Regions from separate parts of the Mesorhizobium sp. M4B.F.Ca.ET.017.02.2.1 genome, predicted to be linked through region 1. Evidence: predicted binding sites of a transcription regulator. Region 1 holds the regulator's gene; the other holds the start of a gene.
What was found. The regulator LexA, encoded in region 1, represses DNA repair genes until DNA is damaged. The targets are predictions, from matches to a motif close to TGTTCNNNNTGTGTTCNG.
Positions count from the first base shown of each region.

Region 1 (8,953 bases):
GGTTGCCGAGGCGTTGAAGGCGCTGGGCACCGAGCACGCCTGGATCGTTCACGGCGACGGCTATGACGAGATCACCACCACCGGCGAGACGCAGGTGGCGGAACTTGCCGGCGGCGAGATCCGCACCTTCGCGCTCACTCCCGAAGCGGTCGGCCTGCAGCGCCACACCAAGGACGAGTTGCGCGGCGGCGACGCGGCCTACAACGCCAAGGCGCTGCGCGACATGCTGGCAGGTGCTGCGGGCGCCTATCGCGACACCGTGCTGATGAATGCGGGCGCCGGCCTGGTGGTGGCCGGCAAGGCGACGACGCTCGCCGACGGCATGGCGAGCGCAGCGCAAGCCATCGACAGCGGCCGCGCGCTCCAAGTGCTCGGTCGGCTGGTTGAAATTTCGAACGAGTAGAGCCCTTGTCCGACATTCTGCGCAAGATCGAAGCCTACAAACGCGAGGAGATAGCGGCGGCCAAGCAGCGCGTGCCGCTGGCCGAGATCAAGGCGCGGGCTCAAGCCGCCGAGGCACCGCGTGGCTTTCTTGCCGCGCTAGAGGCCAGGCGCAGGGCCGGCGGCTTCGGGCTGATCGCCGAGATCAAGAAGGCGAGCCCGTCCAAGGGGCTGATCCGCGCCGATTTCGATCCGCCGGCGCTCGCAAAGGCCTATGCGAATGGCGGCGCGGCCTGCCTCTCCGTGCTGACCGACGCCCCGTCCTTCCAGGGCGCGCCCGAATTCCTCACCGCCGCGCGTGCCGCCGTCGCCCTGCCGGCGCTGCGCAAGGATTTCCTTTTCGACCCCTATCAGGTGTTCGAGGCCCGCGCCTGGGGCGCCGACGCCATCCTGATCATCATGGCGAGTGTCGACGACGCGATGGCGCGCGAGCTCGAGGCGACGGCCCTCGAACTCGGCATGGATGCGCTGGTCGAAGTGCATGACGAGGCCGAGATGGAGCGGGCGCTCCGGCTCTCGTCACGGCTGATCGGCATCAACAACCGCGACCTCAGGACGTTCGAGACCAGCCTCGGCGTTTCGGAGCGGCTGGCGGCGATGGTGCCGGCCGACCGCCTGCTGGTCAGCGAGAGCGGCATCTTCACCCATCAGGACTGCCGCAGGCTGGAGAAGAGCGGCATCGGCACCTTCCTTGTCGGCGAGAGCCTGATGCGGCAACAGGATGTCGCGGCGGCGACTCGCCTGCTTCTGACAGGCAAGGCGCCGGCCGAGGCCGTCTGACGATGGCGGCCGCCCTCACCCATCTTGGCGCCTCTGGCGAAGCCAACATGGTCGACGTCGGCGACAAGGCCGAAACGGTGCGCACCGCGATCGCCGAGGGCTTTGTCTCGATGCGCGCCGAAACGCTTGAGATGATCCTTGCCGGCGATGCCAAGAAGGGCGATGTGCTGGGCACCGCGCGCATCGCCGGCATCATGGCGGCCAAGCGCGCGCATGAGCTGATCCCGCTCTGCCATCCGCTGCTCCTGACCAAGGTTTCCGTCGATATCGAACCGGACAAGTCGCTGCCCGGCCTCAAGGTCACCGCGCTTGCCCGTGTCACCGGCAAGACCGGCGTCGAGATGGAAGCGTTGACGGCGGCCTCTGTCGCCTGCCTCACCATATACGACATGGCCAAGGCCGCCGACCGCGCCATGGTGATCTCCGGCATCAGGCTGGTCGAAAAGACCGGCGGCGAGTCCGGCGACTACAAGTCGGCCGGGGCGGGCGCCTGATGGCGCTGGTTCCTGTGGCCGAGGCGCTCGAGCGCCTGCTGGATGGCGCGGCGCCGCGGGCCAGCGAAAGCGTCGCACTGATCGACGCCGCTGGCCGAGTCCTGGCCGAGCCTGTGGTGGCGCTGCGCACGCAGCCGCCCTTCAACGCCTCAGCCATGGACGGCTATGCGACGCGCGCCGCCGATGTGGCATCCGTGCCGGCGCGGCTTTCGGTGATCGGCATTGCGCCGGCCGGCCGCGGCTTCGAAGGCAGCGTCGGCACGGCGCAAGCCGTGCGCATCTTCACCGGCGCGCCGGTGCCGCAAGGCGCCGACACTATCGTCATCCAGGAGAATGTGCAGGATCTCGGCGGCGGCACGATCGAAGTGACCGAGCCGACCGCTGAAGGGCGCAACATCCGCCGCGCCGGGCTCGACTTCGTAGAAGGCGATGTGCTGCTGGAAAAGGGCCGGCTGCTCGATCCGGCGGCACTGTCGCTGGCGGCATCCGCCAACCACCCGCGCCTCACTGTGGTGAAGCGGCCGCTGGTCGCCATCATCGCCACCGGCGACGAACTGCTGCCACCCGGCAGCGAACTCGGTCCCGATCAGATCATCTCGTCCAACGCCTATGGCGTCGCCGCCGCTGCGCAATCGGTCGGCGCCCGCGCGCTCGATCTCGGCATTGCCGCCGACCGCAGGGAAGCGATCTCCGCGCTGGTCAGGCAGGCCGTCGAGCAGCAGGCCGATGTCATCGTGACGCTTGGCGGCGCCTCGGTCGGCGACCACGATCTCATTCACGGCGTGCTGACCGGCGAAGGCATGACGCTCGATTTCTGGAAGATCGCCATGCGCCCGGGCAAGCCGCTGATGTTCGGCCGGCTGGGACCCGCGCGCTGCATCGGCCTGCCCGGCAATCCGGTGGCGAGCCTGGTCTGTTCGCAGCTGTTCCTGAAGCCGTTGCTGGCGCGGCTCGGTGGCCGCGCGTTCACCCAGGACATTCGCGAGGCGCGGCTGGGCGCCGCGATGCAGGCAAACGATCTGAGGCAGGATTACGTGCGGGCCGTCGTCCGCGAAGAAGCCGGCTCACTGGTTGCGACGCCCTTCGGCATCCAGGACTCCTCGATGCTGCGCATGCTCGCCGACGCCAATGGCCTCGTGGTGCGAGAGCCCTTCGCCCCGGCCGCCGCCGTCGGCGACGCTTGTCGCGTTCTGATGCTACGCTGAACAAAACGTCAACGCATTCATTAAACTTTAAACGGTTGCGGAACACAACTGGAACAGATAGTGTTTGTTCTGGGTTTGTTTTTCTGATTCTGGTTTCAGAACCCGTGGGGGCCGCCATGCTGACGCGCAAACAACATGAACTCCTGATGTTCATCCATGAACGGCTGAAGGAAAGCGGCATTCCGCCCTCTTTCGACGAGATGAAGGAGGCGCTTGATCTGGCTTCGAAGTCGGGCATCCACCGGCTGATCACTGCGCTTGAGGAGCGCGGCTTCATTCGCCGGCTGCCCAACCGGGCGCGTGCGCTGGAAGTGCTGCGCCTGCCCGATTCGATCGCGCCTGGCCTCAATGCCGCGAAGAAGTTTTCGCCGAGCGTCATCCAGGGAAGCCTCGGACAGGGCAATCTCGGCCGGCAGATCAAACCGGCGTCGCCGTCGCGCACCCCCAGCAATGACGACGACGCTGTGTCGGCGGTGTCGATCCCGGTAATGGGCCGCATCGCCGCCGGCGTGCCGATCGACGCCATCCAGCACCAGACGCATTCGATCTCGGTGCCCCCCGACATGATCTCGGGCGGCGAGCATTATGCGCTGGAGGTGAAGGGCGACTCGATGATCGAGGCCGGCATCTTCGACGGCGACACGGTCATCATCCGCAACGCCGACACGGCGAGCCCCGGCGAGATCGTTGTGGCGCTGGTCGACGAGGAAGAGGCGACGCTGAAGCGCTTCCGCCGCAAGGGCGCATCGATCGCGCTCGAAGCCGCCAACCCTGCCTATGAGACCCGCATCTTCGGCCCTGACCGGGTCAAGGTGCAAGGCAAGCTGGTCGGCCTGATCCGGCGCTACTGAGCGGACGGCGCCAGTTTGACCACCGGTCTTTCGGGTCTCTGGTATGGCGGCAGTCCCCTCGCCTCGCGAGAGTATTTGCGCTGCTCGTGCCATGGCCGGTAGGGCTTTTCGACCGCGTAGCGGATTGTTGCTTGCGCGGTCGCCGATTGCGGATCGAAGAAGACGGCGGCGCTGCCTGAGCGGGCGAGCTGGCGTTTGGTGACGACGAGGGCCAGCGAATTCCAGCAGGGACTGTAGGCGGTGGCGTCGTCGATGACGATCAGGTCGGCGAAGGCGCAGGCCGGCCGCGCCGTCTTGCGGTTTTCCGCGAGCGCCACGATTGCGCCGGACGGATGCCGGGCAAGGCACAGTCCGTCCCTGCAGTAGAATGGCGAGCCAGGCGGCAGGTCGAGCGGATCGATGTCGAAGCGTGCATCCCCTGTCTCGAAGGTCTCCGGCTCGACGATGGTCTCGGCCACCAGCGCGCGTTTCCAGTTGTCGGTGGTGAATTCGTTCGACCGCGCCCGGTTGACGGCGAGTTCGCCGCCGCCGATCGGCATCGCCACCAGATGCGCATCCTCCGAGATCAGCACATCGGGCGTGCGGGTATTTGAAACCGTCAGCAGGCCGGCCAGAGCGAAGGGGATCGCCGCAAGTCTCAGCCAGGTCGTGGCCATGGTCGCGATGACCAGCGCTATCGTCACGAAAAGCACCGACTGGATGGAGATCAGCCCGACGGCATCGACCGGCGAGCGTTCGGAGATCCACCCGGAGATCGCAATCATCGCCGTCAGGCCCTTGCCCATCAGATACAGGAATGGCCAGTCGAGACCGAACGGCATCGTCAGGGCGCTGGCGACCCCCAGGAACATGACCACCGAAACGATCGGCATGACGGCCAGGTTGGCGAGCAGGCTGAGCGGCGAAACGCGCTGGAAGTGCCAGATCGCGAAAAGCGCCGTAGCGCTGCCGGCGATGATTGAGGTCATGGCAAGGCCGCCCATCCCCATCACCAGCTTTCGCGACGCAAAGTGAAGGAACGATCGCTTCGGCGGCGGCGCGGTCGTCCTGTCGGCCCGATAGTCCGACCAGCCGGCATAGGCGCCGACCAGCGCGGCGGTGGCGGCGAACGACATCTGGAAACTCGGGCCGACCACTTCGTGCGGCGACACAAGAATGACGGCGATGGCCGAGATCGCCAGATTGCGCATGGTGAGCGCGGCCCGGTCGAACAGCACGGCGACAAGCATCACCGCCAGCATGATGAAGCTGCGTTCGGCGGCGACCACAATGCCGGAGAAGACGAGGTAAGCGGCGATCGAGACCAGCGCGGCGGCGGCGGCATATTTCTTGACCGGCCGGCGCGAGGCGAAGTCGGGAAACAGCGCGAAGGCGCCGCGCAGCAGAAGCATGATGGTGCCGGCAACCAGCGCCATGTGCAGGCCGGAGATGGAGATGATGTGGTAGATGCCGGTGCGCCGCATCGCCTCGTTGATCTCATCGGGAATGCCTGCGCGCACGCCGACGATCAGCGCCGCCGCGATCTCGCCCTCCGGGCCGCCAACCAGGCCGCGGATGTGGTCGGCGATGCTCTCCCGCGCCTTCTCGATCGCGGAAGCGAGGCGCGCCGTCGCTGGCGCCTCTTCGCTGGCTATTGTCTTTGGATTGCCGAGGAAAAAGCCGCTGGCGCCAATGCCCGAAAAATAGCTGTCGAAGGAGAAGTCGTAGCTGTCCGACCGCACCGGGCCGGTCGGCTGCAGCAGCCTTGCATAGCCCGTCAGCAGCGAGCCGGCGGTCATGTCGGCGGGAACTTTCCGCGCCGAAAGCCTGACCCGCTCCGGCGCGTAGCGCAGCTTTGGGTGGGCGGTGGAGATCACATCGATTGTCAGTCTGACGCGGCCGTTCTCCATCTCCTCCAGGCTGACGAGGCGGCCGGTCAGGCGGGTCTGGATCTCGGAACCGAGCATCGGGGTCGCGGCGCGCCAGGTCTCGACCTTTGCGGCGAGAAAGCCCAGGGCGCAAAAGAACGCCGCCATGAAGAGGAGATGCGTCCTTGGCCGCGAGCGCGAAACCAGCGCGCAGACAGCCATCAGCGCCACCGCCGCAAGCGGCCTGTAGAGATCCGGCTCGGCGTTCAGCGAGAAATAGAAGATCACGCCGGCAGCCAGGAACACCGGCACCAGCAGGAAGCCGATGCCGCGATCAAGCTCGGTCGTGGCCGCGTTGCCGATGCTGCGGTGAAACGCCGGCCATGAGACGCGGCCAAGCTGCCTGCGGAGCCGCGTGATGGTTGCCGTTGGCGAGGCCGGGCGGAATCCACCTCCATCGGGCGGCAAAATCTCTTTGGCCGGACGCGGCTCCGGAAGCGAAACCGGCGCGGCATCGGCAGGCAGCATGTCAACAAACAGCAGGCGCTCGCTGACGCCAGCTGTCGTCCCCTCGCCCTCCTCCGCGCCGCGGCCTCGTCCAGCCATCAGGTCTGCCCCTTGCGCCCCAGACCTCCTATGCTACATGAACGCCGAAAACGCGAAAGTCCGCGCCACCACGCCCGCTTCCTGTGCCAGCCTGAGAGTGCCATGTCCGACAAGGTCGTCACCCGTTTTGCCCCCTCGCCGACAGGCTACCTGCACATTGGCGGGGCGCGCACGGCGCTGTTCAACTGGCTCTATGCGAAGCACACCGGCGGCACCATGCTGCTGCGCATCGAGGACACCGATCGCGAGCGCTCCACCGAGGCGGCGACCGCTGCCATCCTGGACGGGCTGACCTGGCTCGGCCTGTCATGGGACGGCGAGGCCGTGTCGCAGTTCGAGCGCGCGCCGCGCCATCGCGAGGTCGCGGAGCAGCTCGTACGCCTGGGCAAGGCCTATTACAGCTACGAGACACCCGCGGAGCTTGAGGCGATGCGCGAGGCGGCGCGGGCCAAGGGCCTGCCGCCGCGCTACAACGGCCAGTGGCGCGAACGCGACCCGTCCGAGGCGCCTCCCGGCCTCAAGGGTGCCATCCGCATCAAGGCGCCGACCGACGGCGAGACCGTCGTGCACGACCGCGTGCAGGGCGAGGTGCGCTTTCCCAACAAGGATCTCGACGATTTCATCATCCTGCGCTCGGACGGCAACCCGACCTACATGCACGCCGTCGTCGTCGACGATCATGACATGGGCGTCACCCACATCATCCGCGGCGACGATCATCTGACCAACGCAGCGCGCCAGACGGTGATCTACAACGCCATGGGCTGGGATGTGCCGTCGATGTCGCACATCCCGCTGATCCATGGCGCCGACGGCGCCAAGCTGTCGAAACGGCATGGCGCGCTCGGCGTCGAGGCCTATCGTTCGATGGGCTATCTGCCGGAGGCGCTGCTCAACTATCTCGCCCGCCTCGGCTGGAGCCATGGCGATGACGAAGTCATGTCGATCAAGGACATGATCGGCTGGTTCGACATCGGCGACGTCAACAAGGGCGCCGCCCGCTTCGACTTCGCCAAGCTCGAGGCGCTGAACGGCGTGCACATGCGCAAGATGGACGATCATGCGCTTTTCGACATCTTCGTCGCCACCCTGCCCTATCTCGAAGGCGGCCCCGCGCTCGCCGCCCGGCTCGACGACCAGAAGAAGGCGCAGTTGCTCGCGGCCCTGCCCGGCCTCAAGGAGCGCGCCAAGACGCTGGTCGAACTGGTCGACGGCGCGGGGTTCCTGTTTGCCGAGCGGCCGTTGCCGGTCGACGAGAAGGCGGCGGCGCTGCTTTCCGGCGAGGCGCGCGCCGTTCTGCGTGGCGCCCATGCGACGCTGACAGCGGTCTCTGGCGACTGGACGGCAGCTGCCGCCGAGGCCGCGATCCGTGACTTCGCGCAGGCCGGCGGCCACAAGCTCGGCGCCGTGGCGCAGCCGCTGCGAGCCGCGCTGACCGGCAGGAGCACGTCGCCCGGCGTGTTCGACGTGCTTGCCGTGCTCGGCCGCGAGGAAAGCCTGGCGCGCATCGCGGATCAAATCGATTAGGAGCGAACTGGCCCAAGAAGATTGGCATTGAAAGGCGCGTTTCGCAGTGCAACATTAGGCCTTGGCCCAATCTGGCACGCACCTCCTAAAATGCGGTGGCGAGTACGCGCATTCCGGTGATTTCGATGTGTCGTTTTGCAGGAATTTGCCTTGCCGGCATGAGGAAACAAGAAGGAGTTTCTAATGAGCGAAGCTGCAACAAAACTGGACTTGGGGGCCAACCCGCGCGAGTCGACCGCCAAGCTGGAACTCGCCGGCAAGACGCATGAATTCAAGGTGCGAAGCGGTTCGGTCGGGCCTGACGTCATCGACATCGGCGCGCTCTACAGCACCACCGGCGCCTTCACCTACGATCCCGGTTTTACCTCGACGGCAAGCTGCGAGTCGGCCATCACCTTCATCGACGGCGACGCCGGCATCCTGCTGCACCGCGGCTATCCGATCGACCAGCTCGCCGAGCATGGCGACTTCCTCGAGGTCTGCTACCTCCTGCTCTACGGCGAATTGCCGACCAAGGCGCAGAAGGACGACTTCGACTACCGGGTGACGCGCCACACCATGGTGCATGAGCAGATGTCGCGCTTCTTCACCGGCTTCCGCCGCGATGCGCATCCGATGGCTGTCATGTGCGGCGTGGTCGGCGCGCTGTCGGCCTTCTACCACGACTCGACCGACATTTCGGATCCCTACCAGCGCATGGTCGCCTCGATGCGGCTCATCGCCAAGATGCCGACGATCGCGGCGATGGCCTACAAGTACCACATCGGCCAGCCCTTCATTTATCCGAAGAACGAGCTGAACTTCGCCGCCAACTTCCTGCACATGTGCTTTGCGGTGCCGTGCGAGGAGTACAAGATCAATCCGGTGCTGGCGCGCGCCATGGAGCGCATCTTCATCCTGCACGCCGATCACGAGCAGAACGCCTCGACCTCGACGGTGCGTCTTGCCGGCTCATCGGGCGCCAATCCGTTTGCCTGCATCGCCGCCGGCATTGCCTGCCTGTGGGGCCCGGCGCATGGCGGCGCCAACGAGGCGGCGCTCAACATGCTGGGCGAAATCGGCCATGTCGACCACATCCCGGAATTCATCGCCCGCGCCAAGGACAAGAACGATCCGTTCCGGCTGATGGGCTTCGGCCATCGCGTCTACAAGAACTACGATCCGCGCGCCAAGATCATGCAGAAGACCGCGCATGAGGTGCT
Region 1 is NZ_RZOF01000235.1:1,142-10,094, reverse strand. Features, by position in the region: partial or broken gene trpD (anthranilate phosphoribosyltransferase) at 1-403, shown strand, start outside; gene trpC (indole-3-glycerol phosphate synthase TrpC) at 409-1,221, shown strand; gene moaC (cyclic pyranopterin monophosphate synthase MoaC) at 1,224-1,715, shown strand; gene glp (gephyrin-like molybdotransferase Glp) at 1,715-2,920, shown strand; gene lexA (transcriptional repressor LexA) at 3,037-3,771, shown strand; gene EN738_RS23605 (ComEC/Rec2 family competence protein) at 3,765-6,224, opposite strand; gene gltX (glutamate--tRNA ligase) at 6,327-7,751, shown strand; gene gltA (citrate synthase) at 7,935-8,953, shown strand, end outside.

Region 2 (13,032 bases), on a different contig from region 1:
GGCGGGCTTCTTCGCGTCCTTCTTTGGCTTACGGGCTTCCTTGCCCGCCTTCATCGCACCTTTAGCCATGATTCGTTCCTCCGATTGTGGGCAACGAAGTGAAACAAGAGAAAAGCCGGACTGCAAGAGGACATTGTCGGACGCGCGCAGCGGCCTGGCCGCTGTCAACCGGTTTTCGCCGGCGAATCGCCTGAGGAGCTCCGACGGCCCGATCGTTATTGCGCGTCATGACGAAACGGATTCGGGCGTCGCGCTTTAAGTCTTTGTCTTGATGCGTTCCCCCAAAACCGCGGCGCGATTTTGGACGACATGCATTAAGCTCCAGGCGTCAACCGGGACTTAGCGGCATGGCAGGGCATGGCGGATCGAAAAAGGTCATCTACGCGGCGCTTGCCGGCAATCTGGCGATCGCGCTGACCAAATTCGCCGCCGCGGCCTTCACCGGCAGTTCGGCGATGCTTTCGGAAGGCGTGCATTCGCTGGTCGACACCGGCAATGGCGGCCTGCTGCTCTACGGCATGCATCGCGCCGCCCGCCCGCCCGACCGCAGCCATCCGCTCGGCCATGGCCGTGAGCTCTATTTCTGGAGCTTCATCGTCGCCCTCCTCGTCTTCGCGCTTGGCGCCGGCGTGTCGTTCTACGAAGGCGTGGTGCACATCATGGCGCCGGAGCCGGTCGCCAATGTCAGGGTCAACTATGTCGTGCTCGGCCTCTCCTTCCTGTTCGAGGGCAGTTCCTGGTATGTGGCGCTGACCGCATTCCGCCGCGAGAAGGGCGGACTGGGCTGGTTCGAGGCGGTCCGGCTCAGCAAGGATCCGAGCGTCTATACGGTGCTGTTCGAGGACAGCGCGGCACTGCTTGGCCTGATCGTCGCCTTTGCCGGCATATTGGCGGCGGAAGTCTTTGCCATGCCCGAGCTCGACGGCGCCGCCTCGGTCGGCATCGCGCTGATCCTCGGTTCGACCGCGATCTTCCTGGCGCGCGAAAGCAAGGGCCTGCTCATCGGCGAGCCGGCATCGCCGGAGGTGCAGAAGAAGGTGCTTGCCATTGTGCAGCGGGATCCGGCGGTGCAGCGGGCGAACGGCGTTCTCACCGTCCACATGGGACCGCAAGAGATCGTCGCCGGTCTGAGCGTCGAGTTCGAAGACCATCTGACGGCGCCCGAGATCGAGGCCTGCGTGGAGCGGCTGGAAGCGCGGCTGAAAACCGAGATGCCGGAGATCACCCGGCTGTTCGTCAAGCCACAAACCACCGGGACCTGGGTACGCCGCCGCAAGCTGATCGACGCTGCCTCCGATCCGGCTTTGGACTAGCGCTGCGCTGTTGCCTCGCGGCCTTGTCCCGCTAAGATCGTCGCGAATTCTGGAGGAGATACCGATGAGGATTGACGGCGGGTGCCATTGCGGCGCCATCACCTATGAGGCCGAGGTCGACCCGGAAAAGACCTCGATCTGCCACTGCACGGACTGCCAGCAATTGACCGGCACAGCCTTCCGCGTGACGGTTCCAGCCCCGGAAACCAACTACCGGATCACCAGCGGCTCGCCGAAGGTCTACATCAAGACCGGATCCTCTGGCGCCAAGCGCGCGCAGGGCTTTTGCGGCGACTGCGGCTCCCATCTCTACGCGACCTCGGTCGGCGATGGGCCGAAGATTTATGGCATCAGGGCCGGTACGTCGCGTCAGCGCGAGGAACTGGTTCCGAGAAAGCAGGTCTGGCACCGCTCCGCATTGCAATGGTTGCCGGAATTCCACGATATGACGACCATCGAGGAACAGTAGAGCCGGTTCAGTCGCCGTCCTCGACAACCCGCAGCCTGAGCTGGCCGGTCTTGGAATCGGCCACCCGCGTCCCCGCTTCAGCCTTGCGCGGCGCCTCGGCTTCGCCTTCGCCGAACTCCAGCGCCTCGATCTTCTGGCCGCGCTTGGTCACTTTCGACGTCGAGACCAGGATGTCGTCGATGTCTTTCGCCGACTGGGTAAAATGCGTCTGCAGCCGGCGTACCCGCTCGTCGACACGCCCGACATCCTCCATCAGCCGGATCACCTCGCCCTGGATCAAATGCGCCTGCTCGCGCATGCGGGCGTCCTTCAGGATCGCCTGGATGACCTGGATCGACAGCATCAACAGCGACGGCGAGACGATGACGACGCGGGCCCGGTGCGCCTTCTGCACCACCGCCTCGAAATTCTCGTGGATCTCTGCGAACACCGATTCCGACGGAACGAACATGAAGGCGGTGTCCTGCGTCTCGCCCTGGAGCAGGTATTTGTCGGCGATATCGCGGATATGCACCTCGATATCGCGCCGGAAGGCCTGCGCCGCGGCCTTCTGCATCTCCGCGCCTTCGGCGGCGCGGATCGCGTTCCAGGCTTCGAGCGGAAATTTGGCATCGACGGCGAGCGAGGGCGCGCCGTTCGGCATCCGTACCAGGCAGTCGGGCCGGCTGCCATTCGACAGGGTCGCCTGGAATTCGTAGGCGCCATGCGGCAGGCCGTCGGCGACGATCGCCTCCATGCGCGACTGGCCGAAGGCGCCGCGCGTCTGCTTGTTGGAGAGGATCGCCTGCAGTTGCACGACCTGGCCGGCCAGCGACTGGATGTTGCCTTGCGCCGTGTCGATCACCGCCAGTCGTTCCTGCAGTTTGGCCAGGCTCTCATGCGTCGATTTGGTTTGCTCGGTCATGGTCTGGCCGATGCGGCCGGTCATGGCGTCGAGACGCTGGCCGATCGACTGGGTGAGCTCGGCCTGCCGCGCCCCGAACACTTCGGCAATTGCGCCCATGCGGCCCTGCATCTCGGCCTGCGCCTGCAAGATGCCGGCCATCCGCGCCTCGGCGTCGCGGGCATGGTCGGCGGCTTCCGCGGCTGCTATCGTCCGCGCCCTGGCCGAGCGCCACAGCGCGATGACCAGCGCAAGGAAGAGGCCGAGAAAAAGGACAGCGCCGAAGGCCAGCATATGGCCGAGCGTGATCGTGCTGGCGCCGAGCCGGGCCACGGGTTCGGAAAGGATGGAGCTCAGGTCGTTCATGCGGGCAGCATAGATGATTCGGCTCTCCGGCACAGATCAAAACGTGAACAGGGCGAAAGCGCCCCGGTTGACGCTTTTCGCATGACGTCTTAGGTGAGACGCCATGTCGATCAAGCCGCTCATCATCCTTCCCGATCCCGTCCTGCGCCAGCTGTCCAAACCGGTCGAGCGCGTCGATGCGCCCTTGCGCAAACTGGCCGGCGACATGCTGGACACCATGTATGACGCCCCCGGTATCGGCCTGGCGGCGATCCAGATCGGCGAGCCGCTGCGCATGCTGGTCATCGACCTCGCCAAGGAGGACGAGACGCCGGCGCCGCATGTCTTCATCAATCCGGAAATCCTCGAAAGCTCGGACCAGCGCTCGGTCTATGAGGAAGGCTGCCTGTCGATCCCGGATTACTATGCAGAGGTCGAGCGTCCCGCCGCGGTGCGGGTGAAGTATCTCGACCGCGACGGCAAGCTGCAGGAGATGCAGGCCGAAGGGCTGATGGCGACCTGCCTGCAGCACGAGATCGACCATCTCAACGGCGTGCTGTTCATCGACCACATCTCCAAGCTGAAGCGCGACATGGTGGTGAAGAAGTTCAAGAAGCTCGCCAAGGACAAGGCGCCGGGCAAGCTGGTGGGCTAGGGGTCATGCCCCTTCGCGTCATCTTCATGGGCACGCCGGAGTTTTCCGTGCCGACGCTGCGCGCGATTGCCGAAGCCGGCCATGAAATCGTCGCCGTCTACACGCAGCCGCCGCGTGCCGCCGGCCGGCGCGGGCTGGAGCTGACGCCGTCGCCCGTGCAGCGCGAGGCGGAGCGGCTGGGCGTCGAGGTCCGCACCCCGACATCGCTCAAGGGCGAGGCCGAGCAGCAGGCATTCGCCGCGCTGCGTGCCGATGTCGCCGTGGTCGTCGCCTATGGGCTTTTGCTGCCAAAGGCCGTTCTCGAGGCGGCCAGGCTCGGTTGCCTGAACGGTCACGCCTCACTTTTGCCGCGTTGGCGCGGTGCTGCTCCCATCCAGCGCGCCATCATGGCCGGCGATGCCGAGACCGGCATGATGGTGATGCGCATGGAGGAAGGTTTGGACACCGGTCCGGTGGCATTGGTTGAAAAATGCGCCATCGAACCCGATATGACCGCCGGCGAACTGCATGACCGTCTGATGGCTCAAGGCGCTTCGCTGATGGTGGAAGCGCTCGCGCAGTTGGGGATAAATTGTCTGACATTTGCCCAACAGGCGACTGTGGGGGTGACCTACGCCCGAAAGATCGATAAATCGGAGACACGCGTAGACTGGACGCGGCCTGCCGGCGAAGTCCACAATCACATTCGCGGCCTCTCGCCCTTTCCGGGCGCGTGGTGCGAGGTCGACATTGGCGGCCGCATGGAGCGGCTGAAACTGCTTCGCTCGACGCTCTCGGATGGCGTCGGCGAGTCGGAAGGAATTCTCGATGACCGGCTGACGGTCGCCTGCGGGTCAGGCGCGGTCCGGCTGGTCGAAGTTCAACGGGCGGGCGGAAAGCCCGCCGCCGCGCAGGAGTTCTTGCGCGGGGCCAAGATCGAAAAAGGAACGAAACTCTCATGAGCATGATGTCGATACGCGCGGCGACGCCGCGGGATCGCGAGGCGATCCGCCTCGTCGAAGAGCATGCCTTCGGCCAGCAGGCGGAGGCCGGACTGGTCGACGCGCTGGTCACCGGCGGCGATGCCGTCGTCGAACTGGTGGCGGAAGAGGACGGCCAGGTGGTCGGCCATATCCTGTTCTCCAGGCTTTTCGTCCAGAAGGGCGCCAAGCAGTTCGCGGCCGTGGCGCTGGCGCCGCTGGCCGTCGAGCCGTCCTTCCACGGCACCGGCATCGGCGGCGCCCTGATCCGCGAGGCGCATGTCCGCCTCAAGGAAGCCGGCGAGCGGCTTGCCGTGGTGCTCGGCGATCCGTCCTATTACGGCCGCTTCGGCTACACCCATGCGCGTGCCGAGAAATTCGAGAGCGAGTATCAGGGCGAGGCGCTGCAGGCGCTGGCCTGGGGCGATGCTCCCGAGGCCGGCAAGCTGGTCTACGCTTCGGCCTTCACCGCGCTTGCCGCCTAGGCGGCAAGCTACGGCCCTCTATGCCGCGTTTTCGCCTCGACATCGAATATGACGGCAGCCTTTTTGCCGGCTGGCAGCACCAGGCGGATCAGCCTTCGGTGCAGCAGGCGATCGAGCAGGCGATCGAAAAGTTCTGCGGCGAGGCGGTAAGGCTCCGCGCCGCAGGCCGCACCGATGCAGGCGTGCACGCCACCGCCCAGGTGGCGCATGTCGACCTGGTCAAAGCCTGGCCGGGCGACAAGGTGCGCGACGCCGTCAACGCGCATCTGCAGGCCGCCGGCGCTCGCATCGCCATCCTCAAGGCCGCCGTCGTCGCCGACGGCTTCGATGCCCGCTTCTCCGCCACCGGCCGCCACTACCTCTACCGCATCCTCAACCGGCGCGCTCCGGCGGCGCTGGAGAAGGGCAAGGTCTGGTGGGTGCCGAAGCGGCTCGACGCCGAGGCCATGCACGAGGCGGCCAAAGTGCTGCTCGGCCGCCATGATTTCACGACTTTCCGCTCGACCCAGTGCCAGGCCGAAAGCCCGGTTCGCACGCTCGATCGGCTCGACGTCAGCCGTTCGGGCGACATGATCGAGGTGCGGAGCTCGGCGCGCTCCTTCCTGCACAATCAGGTGCGCTCGATGGTCGGTTCGCTGAGGCGCGTAGGCGACGGCTCCTGGACCGCCGCCGATCTCAAGGCTGCGCTCGACGCCCAGGACCGCGCCGCCTGCGGCCAGGTGGCGCCGCCCGACGGGCTGTTCCTCGTCGGCGTCGATTATCCGGAAGGATACTAGCCCTCGACCCCCGTCGGGATGGTGATGCCGAGCAGCGCCTGCAGCCCGAACAGCACCGCCAGCGAGGCCACGAACATGCCGGCGAAGACCGCGGTGCCGACGGCGGCGCCCCTGCCGATCACGGCATTGGTCATGCGCCAGGTCAGTATCATCGAGACCGCGAACAGGAGCAGCGACACCAGCCCGGGGACCTCGTCGGTCGACGGCAGGAAAAGCCGGATCAGCGCCGACGGCAGCATCAGCCAGGCGATGATCGCCGACGCCCAGTTGCTGGCCACGACATAATGGACGAAACGGCCGCCAATGCCGACGCGCGGCGCGATCAGCGCCAGGCCGACCAGCGGCAGCACCCAGGAGCCGATATCGACGGTCGCCAGCCGCAGAAGCATGCTGAAGCGCCCGGCAAAGGCGTTCGGGTCGCCGATCTCGTTGGCGATGCCGACCCAGCCGACGATCAGCGCCGGCGCCGCCACGACGATGGCGAAGAAGGAATTCCAGAAACCGTCCGCCGACAGGTCGAGCAGGCGCAACCCGTCGACCTTGCCGAGCATCAGCCGCCAGGCGCCGGCCAGCGAGGCGTAGGTTTCATCAGCCGACAGCATGGTCCTGCCCGAACCAGTCTTCGATGAAGCGCTGATAGATCCCGGTCAGCGTTTCCAGATCGGCAAGCGCGACGCGTTCGTCGACCATATGCATGGTCTGGCCGACCAGTCCGAACTCGACCACCGGACAATAGTCCTTGATGAAGCGGGCGTCCGATGTGCCGCCGGAGGTGGAAAGCGCCGGCTTCCTGCCGACCGTCGCCTTGACCGAACCGCTCAGCGTCTCGATCAGCCGCTCGTCGCGGGTCAGGAAGACGTGGCTCGGCCGGTCGCGCCAGACGAGCTCGTAGTCGACCGGGGTCTTCTTGCCTGGCCGGTACTTCTTGCGCCCGGCCGCCTGGTCGAGGCGGTTGTGGATCTCGGCCTGGATGGTCTCGGCCGTCCACGTGTCGTTGAAGCGGATGTTGAAGGTGGCCGTCGCCTTGGCCGGGATGACGTTGGTGGCCAGATTGCCGACGTCGATCGAGGTGACCTCCAGATTGGTCGGCTGGAAATCGTTCGTCCCCTTGTCGAACACCGGATGGAGCAGGGCGTCGACCAGGCTGACCAGCCCGCGTACCGGATTGTCTGCAAGCTGCGGATAGGCGGCGTGGCCCTGGCGCCCGTTGACGGTCACGCTGCCGGAGATGGAGCCGCGCCGGCCGATCTTGATCATGTCGCCGAGCATGTCCGGATTGGTCGGCTCACCGACGATCGCGGCGTCCCATTTCTCGCCCTTGCCCGCCGCCCACTCGAGCAGCTTCACCGTGCCGTTGATCGCCGGCCCCTCTTCGTCGCCGGTGATCAGCAGCGAGACCGAGCCCTTCGGCCCGCCCGCCTTCTCGACATGGCGCGCCACCGCCGCGATGAAGCAGGCGATGCCGCCCTTCATGTCGACGGCGCCGCGGCCATACATTTCGCCATTGGCGATCTCGGCGGCGAAGGGCGGGTGCGTCCAGGCCGTCTCGTCGCCGACCGGCACCACGTCGGTATGGCCGGCGAACATCAGATGCGGTCCGTTGCCGGAGCGCCTCGCATAAAGGTTCTCGATGTCCGGCGTGCCGTCTTCCGAGAACACCGGACGCTCGACGGCGAAGCCGAGCGGCTTCAGCATCGTCTCCAGCGCGGCGAGCGCGCCGCCTTCGGCGGGCGTCACCGAGGGGCAGCGGATCAGGGCGGCAAGGTTTGCGGCAGGGTCGGTGGGCAATTTCATGGGCAAAGCGATAATCGAAAGCGAAAGGCCTGTCACGACCAGACGTCATGGCCGGCCATGGCGCCGACATTATGGTTTTCATGTCGTATAGTCGCAGACCAAGGTGAGACTATCGCATGGCCAGGGAAGAAAAGACCATCGCCATTGCCGGCGCCGGCAGTATCGGCTGCTATGTCGGCGGCTGCCTTGCGCTCGCCGGACGCAAGGTGGCTTTGCTGGCGCGCCCGCGCGTCGAGGCGGCGTTGCGCAAGGATGGCTTGCGGGTCAGCGACCTCGATGGCCGCGCCCGCCGCATCGCGCCCGCGGCGCTTTCCGTCACCGCCGATCCGGCTGAGGCCCTGGCCGGCGCCAATATCGTCCTGGTGACGGTCAAGAGCGGCGCCACCGAGGCGATGGCCGCGCTCATTGCGGCGCATGCCCGGCCGGACGCGGTGACGGTCAGCCTGCAGAACGGCGTCGACAATGCCGAGAAACTGCGGGCAAGGCTTGCCGGGCGACACGTGCTTGCCGGCATGGTGCCGTTCAATGTCGTGCACTCCCCGGATGAGGCGACGTTTCACGTGCATCGCGCCAGCGAGGGCAAGGTGATGATCGAGGACGGCGTGGCCGGCCTTGCCGGCCTGCTCGATGTCGAAGGGCTTGGCGTCGAAACCCATGCCGACATGAAGGCGGTGCTGTGGGGCAAACTTTTGATGAACCTCAACAACGCGCTGGTGGCGCTGTCCGATCAGCCGTTGGCAACCGAACTGGCCGACCGCCGCTGGCGGCTGATCCTGGCAGCCCAGATTGACGAGGCGCTGGCGGCGATGCGGGCATCGGGCATCCGGCCGGCGCGCATTGCCGGCCTGCGTCCGGCGCTGCTGCCCAAGGTGCTCGGCCTGCCCGACTGGCTGTTCCGGCGGCTGGCGCGCCGCATGCTGGCCATCGACCCCGAGGCGCGTTCGTCCATGTGGGACGACCTGCGGCGCGGCCGGCCGACGGAGATCGGCGAATTGCAGGGCGCGGTGCTCGCGCGCGCCGAACGCTCCGGCGTGCCGGCGCCGATGACGGAACGCGTCGCCGCCCTGGTACGCGAGGCCGAGGCGGCACGGCGCGGTCCGCCGGGGCTGGCGCCGGAAGCGGTCAGACCTGATCGTCGATCAGGGTGATCTTCTGCCAGATCTTGCGCGACAGGTTGGAGGCCAGGTTCTCGACGTCGTTGACGCCGTCGATGACCACGTCGTCATTGACCGACTGCGCGAACAGCGCCGCGATCTTGCCGGTGATCGACAGCATCTCCGAGCAATAGTCGAGGTAGCGGGCGAGGTCGGCGGCATTGGTGATGCGGGCCGGCGAATGCGAGGTCGGCTTGAAATTGGCCGACAGCGTCGCCGGGTCCTTGGTCAGCTGGTGCATGTCGATGACGTGGATCAGCGAGCGCAGGCCGTGCAGCTGGCGGAACACCTGCTTGCGCTTGATGCGCTCCTCGGTGCGGATGAGGGCCAGGAAGCCGACGATGGCGAGGATGAACATGTTGAGCGAGGCTTCGATGCCTTGCACCGACTGGACGGCGTCGCTGGTCCGCGAAAGCCGGTCGAGCGGCAGGATGGTGCCGACGAAGACGAACACCAGCGCGCCGGCGACGACGGCGGCGGCGATCAGGCCGCGCAGCCACCAGAGCGGCGCCTCCAGCGCCTTGGCGCCCTTTGCCAGGTCGCGCGACAGCGACACCAGTTCGGCGGCGACGCCGCGAAGGCCGGCGTCGGGAAAACGCTCGGCGACGCGCTCCTCCAGCCGTTCGGCGGTCTCGATGATCAGTTTCGGATCGAGCGTGCGGTAGCGCATGGCGAAAGATGGTCGCTCAGGAATCGGCCGGCGCGTTGGTGCGCCTGCCATAGCGGTTGGGCCCGGGCTGCCCCGGAAACAGGCACAGCACGAGGAAGGCGACGATCGAGACGACCGGCACGAACAGCACCAGCGCCGCGATGCCCGGCTTGTCGAGATCGTGCAGCCGCTTCACCGCCAGAACGATGTTCGACCAGAGCGAGCCGACGAAGGCGATCAGGAAGATGAACGACCACATGTTGCTCTCGGGCGAACCCTCCGGCACCAGCGTGAAGCGATAGAGCGGAAACGCCTGGACGATGGCGACCAGCAATCCGCCGAGAAAATAGGCCGCGCGGCTGACGCGGCCCGAGGTTTTGAAGAAAAGCCAGGTAAGGTCGGATTTTTCAGGCAAGCGGATCCGGTCCATACTGATTGGCGCCCCTGGTGCCCTCAAGGATGCCGAGTTCCACAAGCAACCAGATGCCGCCGATGATGGGTATGAGGCCGATCAGCGTCCACCAGCCCGACTTGTTACGGTCGTGCCAGCGTTTGGCGTAAAGAGCAAACGCGAAATAGATCGATGCCAGCGTGACGATGATGCCGATGATGCCAACCTGGCCGCCGCTGGCCGTGGTGAAACGAGTGCCGAGAATCGAATCGAGGATGAAGGCAACGATGCCGATGGCAATGAATATGCCGATGCCGGCCCAGAACTTGGCGCGGTTGATGCGGCCCTCGAAGCTGGTCAGAAGATACTTCCAGTCCATGACGCCCCTCCGTGTTGAACCCGCGCGACGGAATGTCGCGCCGGCGGAAGGTGCGTCTGTTCGCGGAAAAGATCAATCGCGAAGCAGCTCGTTGATCGACGTCTTGGAGCGGGTCTTGGCGTCGACCCGCTTGACGATGACGGCGCAGTAGAGGCTGGGGCCGGGTTCGCCATTGGGCAGCGGCTTGCCTGGCATCGAGCCGGCGACGACCACCGAATTGGCCGGCACTTCGCCATAGAAGACCTCGCCGGTGGCGCGATCGACGATCTTTGTCGACTGGCCGATGAACACGCCCATGCCCAGCACCGAGCCCTCGCGCACGATGCAGCCCTCGACCACTTCCGAGCGCGCGCCGATGAAGCAATTGTCCTCGATGATGGTCGGGCCGGCCTGCATCGGTTCCAGCACGCCGCCGATGCCGACGCCGCCCGAAAGATGCACGTTCTTGCCGATCTGGGCGCAGGAGCCGACCCCGACCCAGGTGTCGACCATGGTGCCCGAATCGACATAGGCGCCGACATTGACGAAGGACGGCATCAGCACGGCACCCGGCGCGATGTAGGCCGAGCGGCGTACGATCGACGACGGCACGGCGCGGAAACCGGCCTTCTCGAAATCCACCGCGCCCCAGCCCTCGAACTTCGACGGCACCTTGTCCCACCAGGCCGCCTGGCCGGGACCGCCCTTGATGATCTCCATCGGGTTCAGCCGGAACGAGAGCAGCACTGCTTTCTTCAGCCACTGGTTGACGTGCCACTTGCCGTCGGCCTGGCGCTCGGCGACACGGGCGGCGCCGCGGTCGAGCAGGTCGAGCGCGGCCTCGATGGCGTCGCGCGTTTCGCCCCGCGTCGCGGTCGAAATCGTATCGCGCTCGTCAAAAGCCTTCTCGATGGTCTTTTCGAGGCTCGCCAGATCGGGCTTCGACATCAATTTGCTCCGTTACCAAGCTGTTAAGGGGCAGCGCCTTAACCTGTTTCAAAGTCGCGCGGACCCTATGTGAAGGTCTGATAGGGGTCAATCGCGACTGCGTCACGGGACGGCGCAAGTGGAGAAAATGGACGGGTGGATTTGATGACTCCCATGGAAAAGGCGGGATGGACGCCGCTGCCGCATTCGGATGAGGATCTGGAGCGGGCAAAGAGCGTGCCGGATACGCCGCAGACACGCGCCGACACCTACAGGCTGGCCTGGAACGATCCCGACTTCATGACGCGTCGCGAATTGCGCGCCGTCAGGCTGCAGCTCGAGCTGCTGAAGCCGGAGATGATCCTCGCCGAGCGTGGCATCCAGTCGACCGTCATCCTGTTCGGCGGCGCTCGCATTCCGGAGCCCGGCGGCGACGCCTGGGCGGCGAAGAACGAGACGCAGAAGAAGAACCTCGAGCTGAACAGCCGTTATTACGAGGAGGCGCGCAAATTCGCCCGTCTCTGCTCGCAGCATTCGGCGGGGTCCTACTATCGCGAATTCGTCGTCGTCACCGGCGGCGGGCCTGGCGTCATGGAGGCGGGAAACCGCGGCGCCGACGATGTCGGCGCGCCGTCCATCGGCCTCAACATCGTGCTGCCGCACGAGCAGGCGCCGAACGCCTATGTGACGCCCGAGCTCTGCTTCAACTTCCACTATTTCGCCATTCGCAAGATGCATTTCGTCATGCGCGCCAAGGCCGTCGCGGTGTTCCCGGGCGGGTTCGGCACGATGGACGAATTCTTCGAGACGCTGACGTTGATCCAGACCGGCCGCATGGAGCGCGTGCCGGTGATCCTGTTCGGCAAGGCCTTCTGGCAGCGCGCGATCGATCTCGATTTCCTCGCCGAGCAAGGCACCATCACGCCCGGCGACCAGGACATCATCGATTTCGTCGACACCGCCGACGAGGCCTGGGCGATCATCAGCCGCTTCTACAATCTCTGACCGGCCCCGCAACTCGCCCCTGGGCCGACGCTGTCCGCTATTGCAGCTCGGCCAGCCATCCGACCGATTGCGCGAAGCGCACGATGGCCGCCCGGGAGTGGAGTTCGAGCTTGTCGGTTGCCCTGGTCCGGTAGGTCTCGATGGTCTTTATGCTGAGATTGAGCCGCGAGGAGATCTCCTTGTTGCTGTAGCCGAAGGCCACCAGCTGGATGACCGATCGCTCCCGTTCGCTCAAATTGCCGGCATCGCCTTGCACGCTGCTGCGTGGGCTGAGGATGCGCGCGACGTAGTTGTCGCCGGCCAGCACGCAGCGGATGGCTTGCAGCAGATCTGTGGTCGTCGACCGCTTGACCACAAACCCCCTGCCGCCCGCGGCCAGCACCTGACGCAGGCAGCCGGGATCCTCATGAGCCGTCAGCGCGATGCACTTGAGGCTGGGGTACCTTTCGAGAAGCCGCTCGATGAGCATGACCCCATTGACGCCAGGAAGCGAGATATCGATCACCGCGACGTCAGGCAGGGCCTTGCCGATGGTTTCGAGGGCCTCGTCCGCATTCGCCGCAAGTCCGACGATCGTCATGTCCACCTGGCCATCGATCATCGCGCCGATGCCGGACAGGACGATCGGGTGGTCATCAACCACGAATATCCTTCTGCGCGACACCCTTAACCTCCATCAGCCTGTCAAAGGTCCATCACGTGGAGAGATCCCCTTGCCCTTGATGGTTCATGACAGCTCGTCCCGAACGACGGGAGGAGCGGGTCTATGCCTGCAAACCCTGAGCGGGAGCAGTGGGTCGGACATCTCGTCGAACCCTCGCGCTGATTGTAAGCCGCAGCCAGTGGTCTCGGATGTGGCGCGCTTCACG
Region 2 is NZ_RZOF01000126.1:380-13,411, reverse strand. Features, by position in the region: gene EN738_RS36765 (hypothetical protein) at 1-69, opposite strand, end outside; gene EN738_RS16900 (cation diffusion facilitator family transporter) at 348-1,313, shown strand; gene EN738_RS16895 (GFA family protein) at 1,378-1,782, shown strand; gene EN738_RS16890 (DNA recombination protein RmuC) at 1,790-3,031, opposite strand; gene def (peptide deformylase) at 3,135-3,665, shown strand; gene fmt (methionyl-tRNA formyltransferase) at 3,671-4,606, shown strand; gene EN738_RS16875 (N-acetyltransferase) at 4,603-5,109, shown strand; gene truA (tRNA pseudouridine(38-40) synthase TruA) at 5,130-5,885, shown strand; gene EN738_RS16865 (transporter) at 5,882-6,487, opposite strand; gene dapE (succinyl-diaminopimelate desuccinylase) at 6,474-7,679, opposite strand; gene EN738_RS16855 (2-dehydropantoate 2-reductase) at 7,796-8,827, shown strand; gene EN738_RS16850 (hypothetical protein) at 8,802-9,503, opposite strand; gene EN738_RS16845 (DUF805 domain-containing protein) at 9,520-9,897, opposite strand; gene EN738_RS16840 (DUF805 domain-containing protein) at 9,890-10,252, opposite strand; gene dapD (2,3,4,5-tetrahydropyridine-2,6-dicarboxylate N-succinyltransferase) at 10,325-11,179, opposite strand; gene EN738_RS16830 (LOG family protein) at 11,324-12,163, shown strand; gene EN738_RS16825 (response regulator transcription factor) at 12,201-12,806, opposite strand.
Region 2: the regulator LexA is predicted to act here: its motif matches at 3,064-3,081, upstream of EN738_RS16890 (DNA recombination protein RmuC).